DNA from 2 places in the Rhodococcus sp. 05-340-2 genome. Region 2 is predicted to be linked to the other one. Evidence: riboswitches for the same ligand, from Rfam matches in the RefSeq annotation. Region 2 holds a riboswitch; the other holds the start of a gene.
The links. A riboswitch is a leader RNA that binds a small molecule or an ion and turns the genes downstream of it on or off. The one in region 2 is predicted to bind S-adenosylmethionine.
Positions count from the first base shown of each region.

Region 1 (4,341 bases), on a different contig from region 2:
CCACCCCGAGTGGTGGGAGCGCGAGCAGCAGGTTCTTCAGCCATACGATCTGGGTGTACGTGGCGGCGTAGGCAACCGCGGATCCGAACACGACGGCCAGCACCAGAGCAGTCCCCGCCAAACCGAGTGTGCTGGGCACCGCGTCGAGAATGGCCGTCGTCACCGGCTGGCCGGTGGCGATGGACAATCCGAAGTCGCCCTGCACGGCCCCGACCAGCGAGTGCCAATACTGCACCAACACCGGCTGATCGAGACCGTAGCGGGCCTGCAGTTCAGCGATGGCCGCAGCGTCGGCCGGGGTACCCGAGCCTGCCGAGTCCACTGCGAGACTGACCGGGTCCGCGGGAAGGAGGAAGAGCACGATGAACGAGATGGTGAATGCAGCCCACAGCACTGCCAATGCCTGCAGTACTCGCTGTCCGATGTAGCGGGTCATCGCTCTACTGCCCGCTCAGCCAGGTGTCGAAGAACTGCAGGCGAGCGGAGGCCTCGAACTTCAGATCCTGCACTGTCGACGCCGCGCCGACGGCCTGCGAGAGTTCGATCGTGGGAATCCACAATCCGTTGTCCAACACCTGCTGCTGGGCGGTTGCGAGGATCTCGTTGCGCGCCTCGACGTCGGTGGTCGAGAGCTGCTCCGTCAACGATGCATCCAGATCCGGAATCGGGCCGCGCGCGTTCAAGTTCCGACCGTCCACGGCAAATGAGGTGCGCAGAATGTCACCGTCGGCGCGGGTGCTGTTGTAGTACGTCGCGTCGTAGTCCCTGGTGCCTTGCCGTGCCGTCGCCTCCGAATTGGGCACCAGTTCGAGCTGTAGGTCGACGCCGACGGCGCGCAACTGCTGCTGGGTCAGCTCCAGAATCGCCTGGTTACCGGCGAACACGGCCGAGTACATGACTTTGAAACTCAGCTTCTGCCCGTCCTTTTCACGGACCCCATCGGCACCGGGAACCCAGCCGGCCGCGTCGAGCAGCGACTTCGACTTCTCGGGATCGTAGGTGACATCGGCGAGTTCGACGTACCCCGGCGTGGCGCTGGCCAACGTGCTTGTCGCCGTGCGAAAGTCCGGTCCCAGCACCGTGTCGACGAGTTCCTGACGGTTGATCGCCGGTACGAGGGCGTTCCGGACGGCCGGGTCCTGTAGCGCACCACGAGTGACGTTGGGCTGAATGCCGAACGGAACGCCCGGGTTGGATGCCGTCAGGATCCGGCCACCGGTCGACTCGATCTGTGGCGCATCCTGCGGTAGCGCGTCGCTCACCGCGTCGAGCTGGTCGGAGGAAAGACTGCCGGTGCGTACACCCGATTCGGGCACGATGGTGAACTCGATGCGGTCCAGGTACGCCTCGCCCTGGTGACCGAATACCGCAGAGCCCCAGTTGTATCCGGTTCGCCTGGCCAAGGTGACGGAGCGGTCCTGTTGATAGTCCGCGTAGGTGAACGGTCCCGATCCGATGTTGGTACCCAAGCACCGCGACTCGGCCGACTGCGCCGAGGTCGCAACGGCCTGGATACCGAGCTGAGGCGTCGAACTCGCCTGCAGGAACTGCGCATTGGGTGCCGAGAAGTCGATGCGGACGGTGAGCGGATCGACCACCGTGGCACCGTCGTACCCGGTCAGGTAACTGGCGGCCAGCGGTGCCTTGGCGGCACCGAGAGTGCCGGTGATGGCGTCGAAATTCGCCTTGACGGCAGCGGCATCGAGCGGGGTGCCGTCACTGAACGTCACGCCGTCTTTCAGCTGGAAAGTGAACGACCTCGCGTCGGCACCGACTTCCCAGCTTTCGGCCAACCACGGCTCGATCGCCCCGGTTTCCGGGTTCTGATCGGTGAGCGAGTCGACCACTTGACGGGTGACGTAGATCGTCTGATTGGTGCCGGATTGTGCCGGGTCGGAGCAGGTGGGAGCCCCGGACAGGCCGTAGCGCAGCGTCCCTCCGGACTGCGGGGGTCCGGCGTCGGCGGCCGAGATGGGGGCGCTACCTGCGCACCCGGCGAGCAGTGTGGCGGTGGCGGCGATTACTCCGGCCACCAAAAGTACAGGGCGAGTGGACACGTGGGTGTCTCCGGTATCTGGTCGATCGCACGCGAACTCCCGCGTCCGAGCCATGTGTGCCCAGGAAGGAGTTCGTGCAGATGATGAGGTGTGGTGTCGAAAAGTACGGTGCCGAAATGTCAGCTAAGACAGGTCGAACCGTTCAGACGGCACAGATCGACATGAATCCGACGGCATCCGTCGACGAAACCTGAGGCGACTCGGGTGTTCACGTGCATTCCTCCATCGGTCCCGGCGGTAGCACCCTCACCCGACAAGCGGGGGGTTGCTGCGACGTCATAGAGCCAGGTCTCTCGGTCGCTCTGGATGGTCCTACGGATTCCGATACTACGAGAGGGTCGGCGCACTTGCCAACCGGGGTAGGGATCGTCGCGGAATTCGAGAGTGCAATCCCGCACCGATATGAGACCGTGAACCGATGAACGACGAGACCGGGGCGCCGCTGGAGGGAGGCAACCGAACCGTCGTGCATCGGGTAGGCGAGACTGCGCGTCGCGCAACGGGAGACCACTCCGCCGCCGTGCATGTACTCCTGAAACATCTCGAGCGCAAAGGTTTTCCCTGCGCTCCGCGATTCTTGGGAACAGACGATCAGGGCCGAGAAATACTGACGTATCGACATGGGATTGCCGGCAACTATCCGATGCCCGCCGCCGTTCGCAGCGTCGAAGCTCTGGAGAGCGCTACCCGGATCCTCCGCCGATTGCACGACCTCACCATCGGTCTGCGGTTGCCGGACGGCCATGCCCGACACCTACCCGACGACGTCGAACCCGAGGTGATCTGCCACTGGGATGCAGCTCCGTACAACTTCGTCTTCGAGGGTTCGGCAGCCGTCGCATTGATCGATTTCGACGAGGCCGGCCCGGGGCGACGCATCGACGACCTGGCCTATTTCGCCTATCGATTCGCACCACTCTGCAGTGCCGACAACTTCTCCGACGGAGGATGGTCCCCGGACGTCGATCGATGGGACAGGCTGCGCCGAATCTTCGGGATCTATCCCGACCCTCGGGCCACCGAACTCCCTGACATCATCATCGCGAGGCTCAGGGCAATGGAACTCGCGGTCGAGGCCGGTCCGAACCACGAGCATGCTGCCCTGTATTCACGCGATCAACTGTTCATCGATCGACATCGAGACGCAATTTCGCATGCTGTCTACCACCGGTTCCCGGCGAACAGCGTGAGCCGTATCTGACTCAGACGGCCATCGGCAGTTCAGAACTTTCGATGTCACAGCGGCCCGAATCCGCATGCTTTCGAGCAGCTTTCGACCCGTGGACATCCATGCGGTGCACCCAATAACCGATCGTGTCCTCGGCGGCGAATCGATCGAGTACTTCGATACACAGCCACGTCGCGACAGAAAGGTCCTCTTCCTCACCATCGAGACCGACGAGGGCAACTTCGTCGCCCACCGCGAGCAACGCACGGTCGACGTCCGAACTGCTGATCTTCAGCCATTCCAAGGCGCGACGGAGGAATCTCCAATCCGATTGGGGCACAGTCTCGGAGGCCGATTGTCTGCACAGTTCCGCCGTCGCAACGAGTGCGTCCACAACCGGTGCCGACAGTGCACAATCGAGTTCGACGAGCATGCCCCGATCGGAATCGATCAGGTCGGCCATGTAACCCCAACGGGCCGCGAGGGACGCATCCTCTGGCCACAGGTCCGTGGTACCGAACTGAAGCCGAGTGATCAGTTCCTTCGGCGATTTGCACGAAACGGCGAAGCGAAATGCGTCGTTCATGTCGATCATCCCCACTGGGTCAACACAACATTGGACACCGGCTCGACACTCGAGTTCGGAGATACAGCCAAGCAGTGGCTTTCGTCACCGACGCAAGCAACGCTGCTGCGGTCGTTCCGTCCGCCTTGGGGGATATTGAACGCCCCCACCAGCATCTACGCGACTCATCGTTACGTAAAATCGACAACGTCACACTTATGAGCAATGTGTAATCCGCCACACAGTTGACCGCTCCGACCACGACCAAGCTTTTCGACCTCCGATCACAGATGGGAACGTGTGTTCGAGAACTTGTCGGTGGGTCGCGATAGATTCTGTTCATGCTTTCGGGGGACGGCGGATCAGGGGTGGACGGCATCGAGACGGTGCCGCCTGCCCCTGAGGTGTCCGATCCGGAGTTGTCGTTGTTGGTGTATCGGGTCGAGTCCGCGGTGGCGGAGTTGGCGGGGCAGGCGTCGGTGTCGTGGACGAACGCCGACCGGCGTGCGGTGATCGAACGGATGGAAACTCTGACCCGGTCGCTGACGGCG
Region 1 is NZ_NOYU01000006.1:308,021-312,361, reverse strand. Features, by position in the region: gene CH271_RS02950 (ABC transporter permease) at 1-436, opposite strand, end outside; gene CH271_RS02945 (ABC transporter substrate-binding protein) at 441-2,057, opposite strand; SAM riboswitch class I at 2,277-2,370, opposite strand; gene CH271_RS02940 (phosphotransferase) at 2,476-3,258, shown strand; gene CH271_RS02935 (hypothetical protein) at 3,260-3,811, opposite strand; gene CH271_RS02930 (HNH endonuclease signature motif containing protein) at 4,132-4,341, shown strand, end outside.
Region 1: another riboswitch for S-adenosylmethionine. It lies ahead of CH271_RS02945 (ABC transporter substrate-binding protein); the one in region 2 lies ahead of CH271_RS22160 (mandelate racemase/muconate lactonizing protein).

Region 2 (4,341 bases):
CGCATCGATTCGAGCTTCAGGAAGCCGTGGTCGAAACTTGCGTTGTGCGCGACCAAAGTTCGACCGTCGAGCAGATCCATGAGCTGCGGGGCGATCATGTCGAACGTCGGTGCACCGGCAAGCCGTTCGGGCGTCAGTTTGTGGATGTGCACCGGGCCGGGATCGCAGCCCGGGTTGACCAGTGTCGACAGTTCGCGTCCGACGCGTCCGTCCTCGTCGACCGTCATAGCGGCGACGCTGAGCACCCGATCACGGGATGCCTTCAGACCCGAGGTCTCGACATCGACGACGACCCACTCGTCGCGTCCGGTCTTGACTGCATTCCCCACGGAGGTTCCACCTTCGACGCCAACGGACAGTGGTGGTCACTATGCCGCACGGCTCAATGGCAATACGGCAAATGCCGAATACGGGTCGATCTATTCGCACTGTGGACCAGTGATATAGCCCTGCTCGCAGCCGTACTGGGTTTGGATATCCCCGCTGGTCGGTGCTTCTCCGCACAACACTCCGCACCGCTCGTAGCCATTCACGACGCCATCACCGTTTCGATCCTCGGATTCGTAGTACGGATACCCTGCATCGGGTAGCGGCGCGGTCGCCGCGCATCTCGGGTCGTTCACCACGTACGACCCATCGGTCAAGACCGCGGTGTTGCCGTAATCGCAATATCTCAATTCAGGCGGTGCCGGCGCGACGTACGTATCGCATTCGGCTTCGTACCCTGTCGTGCCGTCTGAATACAGGGCGGTGCCGGACTGATACAGATCAAAGTCGCCGCACTCGTAGGTGATTGGTTGAGGCAAAGGAACAGGCGGCGGCTCAGGTGCCGCCGGCTTGTCCACGTTCGAGGTAGGCGACGCCGACACCGTAACGCTCGAACTGCTCGTCACAGGAACAGCTTCGCTCGGTGTGTCGTTGGGGCTGCTCGAGCAGCCGACGCAGACCAGCGCCACTGCGGTGATTGCAATGAAGGTTCTCGTGGAGTTGCCAACTCCGAGCTGGTCGAGACTGCATGGACCCGTCCCCGGTACAGGCAATGTCGATTCAGTATTGCAATGAACTGACCACCGACACGGGCGATTCGACATTCGGATACGCCGTTATGCCTTCGTTCACGGGCATAACAGGGCTCAGTCCTACAACAGAGGGGCGTACTCTCGCCTATGCATGTAGTTGCAAGCATAAGGAGCGAATAAGGCCGATCCGCGACGACGGAGTCGGAGATATCCGAGTGAGGTGGCCGCCGCCTTCGTCGCACGTCGGCTTCAGCTACGCCTCACTCAGGCTGAGTTGGCATTGCTTGCCGGCGTGGGTCGATCGACGGTCCAAGCTCTCGAAGGCGGCAAAGACTCGATCCAACTCGATGGTGCGATCGCCATCGCGAATGCGCTGGGCTGTGATCTTACTTTGCGGACTCGATCCGGAACGCCTGTGCCGCAACTGGATTAGCGTTGACAACGCCACAATGACGGCGGCTGACCGGCCAGGCGGACAGCAACCCCGCGGGGCCGTAGAGCTCAGCCATGGATCCCGATCGGTTCTCGGCATAAGGGTTCCGATCATCTCGTACGCAACGATTTCCGGATCCGGCGTACCGGAACTCGTGTATGATCTCGGACAGTTCGGTCACGCGCGCTGTACACCGAAGCTCGTCAGACTCTTTGCTGCTGCGTCGGTTCCAAGTGGGACTCGGACCTCCGGGTTGTCGATGTAGAAGCGAATCCACTATCAGACGCAACAGCGATCTCCGCGGTTCCACTGACAAGCCGACCCCGTCGAGGGCCTGGTGGATGGCTTCAGCGAGAGAGCGCCTGCAAGGTCGCCTCTCCCGCGCGATACCCCGCCTCGAACAGCCATGGCCACTCGGAAAAGTCCTCGGGGTCGACCACCACCGTCTCGACACCACCGTTCCCGCGCCGCTTGGGCATGTTCTCGGGATGGGACGGGAATCGATCCTTCAGGTACGCGGGTTCGAGACTCTGCCGAAAGATCAGCCACGTCCGAGGCGTGAAGCCCACTGCTTCAGCACGTTTCGCGAGGTCGATCCACGCTTCGGCATTTGCGTACCCGCCTTCGAGTACCAACCTCCGAGTCTCGAGCATCGGAAACACGCCGTACCAGATCGGCGGGTAACTCAGGAGCGTCTGGCACCAGGTACGACTCCGATCGTGCGGAATGGGTTCCCACTTCGCCTGTGCTGCTTCGAGTTCGTCACTACCGGGCATTGTTCACCTCATTCTGGAGGTGCAACCCTCCATCGACTTGCGCGCCTGCGATTGCGGGACGCGCCGGTTCTTCCCCTGGGGCACCCTGTCGATGGAGACGGGGTTGCCGGACAGCCGGCCAGGTACCGACAACTGCCACTCATGAACCTCTCCCGACCATAGCCGAGAGGTACGACACGCACCATCGGCCGAAAGCGGCAGCCACTGCACGCACCCCGTGCACCGAGGTCGCGCACTGGATTGTCATGACCGCTCCGGTGCAGGCCTCGGGCCGAGCTCCCGGAGGACGTCGAGGGCTGCGGTATCGCGCTCGTCGTATCCATCGTTGCCGTCCGTCGCGGCCAGCATGAACGTGTCCAGAAGACCACCTGCGGTTCGGCTCGTTCCGTCGTCGGGCCCACATCTTTCCTATGCTGTGTTCGTGCCCTCCGACCGAACAGACAGCAACCTCGCTCGCGTGATTCCACTGTTCGGGCGCCGGGGATCCCGCACCACCAACACGGAATTTGTCGACGACATCGAGCCGGCAGTCGAGTCCCCGGTCGAACAACTGACGCCCCACGATATCGAGCTCACACCACCGACCGCCGTGGACGAGTTCGCAGCGCTGACCGCATCGAAGCCGATAGCGCAGCTTCGTTCGCTCCTCGACTGGCTCGGTACGTCGCGACCTATCACCGGCACGGGTGTTCCACGACCCGGGTCGGTCAGCGAGCTGGCGAAGGCCGTCGGGGTGGATCTGGACGCGCGAGCGCGGAATTCACGATCCATGCGCGACATCCGCGACTTGATGACATTGTGGGATGCGGCGACGGCGGCCGGATTGATCGAGTTGACATCCACCACGGCGATACGCGGCCCCTGGGCCGACGAGTTCGCCCACTCACTTCCCGGCTCGCTGGCCGCCCACCGGACGGCTCTCTCGCACGTCATCCGCCGGTACTTCCTCAGCGAGGACCCGCGCCGCCAGTCGCAAGTCCCCGATGTCGTCGCCGGACAGATAGTTCTCGCCGCGATGACGAGCACTCCACGGAAGCGGCTCCCGGATGTCGGTTCGGCCCACTCCGGAGATCTGTACGAACACATCATTGCATTGATACTCCGCGGCCTACTGGACCAATTCATCGCCGACGGGTGGCTGGTCTGCGACGGGACATACGAGGTGCCGGCACCCTTGCGACCGACCGTCCTGGACGCCATGAAGTCACTTCGCTACTACGGAACGCATGACCTCAACCGATGATCATCACCGGATTGTTCTTCGCCGAGTATGCGCGAGCCTCCAACGACATGCTCGACATCCTCGGCGGCGTCTGGGATTCCTGCACGGTCCCTCGCGAGACCCGCATGCTCGAATGCCGGTTGGTCGCACTGTTGCAGACGGGCCCCGATGACATCGGTAAGGACTTTCCCGCGACTCTCGAAGTGCTCGACGCGAACGGCGAACACATCGTCAATCAGCGTGGCCTGCAGATCCCCGGTGCCGGCTTCACCGGCGAGAATCGATTCTGGTTCCTGCCGATGCAGATGGTGTTCCGCGACGAAGGACGGCACAACTTCATCCTCAGCGCCGGTGGGGCCACAGCGAGCGTCGGACTTCGCATTGCCTTCGGCTGATGTCAGGTACTGATCGGCTCCCGCGCAGCACCCCGCTCCACAACTCGGCGAGCGGTTCGGGCTACCGCCTCGTCGATCAGGAATCCCTTGCTGTCCACGGCCACACCCGACTCGGCACGCTCCAGATCTGCCAACAGTTCCTCGGCTTCGCGCACTTCCAACTCAGATGGCACGAATACCGTTCGCACAGGACCGAGTTGAGCGGGATGGATACACGCACGACCGACAAAACCGAGACCGGCCAGCGTTCGAGTATCGGCCTCGAAGGCCTCGGCGTCGCGGAAGTTTCGCGACACCGCCGCAGGCGGTGGATCGATACCCGCCGCCACGCTGGCTGCGACCACCTGAGCACGCACGAACGACAATGACTCCGCCGAGCCGTCGACGCCCAGATCGGCGGCCAGGTCCACCTCCCCGATCTGCAAAAACTTGACCCGAGGGGCACGGGCAATCTCGAGAGCGGCAAACACTCCGGCGGCCGTCTCGATCAGGGGCG
Region 2 is NZ_NOYU01000036.1:152,352-156,692, reverse strand. Features, by position in the region: gene CH271_RS22175 (TerD family protein) at 1-329, opposite strand, end outside; gene CH271_RS22170 (hypothetical protein) at 420-956, opposite strand; gene CH271_RS22165 (helix-turn-helix transcriptional regulator) at 1,240-1,452, shown strand; gene CH271_RS22160 (mandelate racemase/muconate lactonizing protein) at 1,800-2,228, opposite strand; SAM riboswitch class IV at 2,257-2,375, opposite strand; gene CH271_RS22155 (hypothetical protein) at 2,650-3,471, shown strand; gene CH271_RS22150 (DUF6941 family protein) at 3,468-3,845, shown strand; gene CH271_RS22145 (HpcH/HpaI aldolase/citrate lyase family protein) at 3,848-4,341, opposite strand, start outside.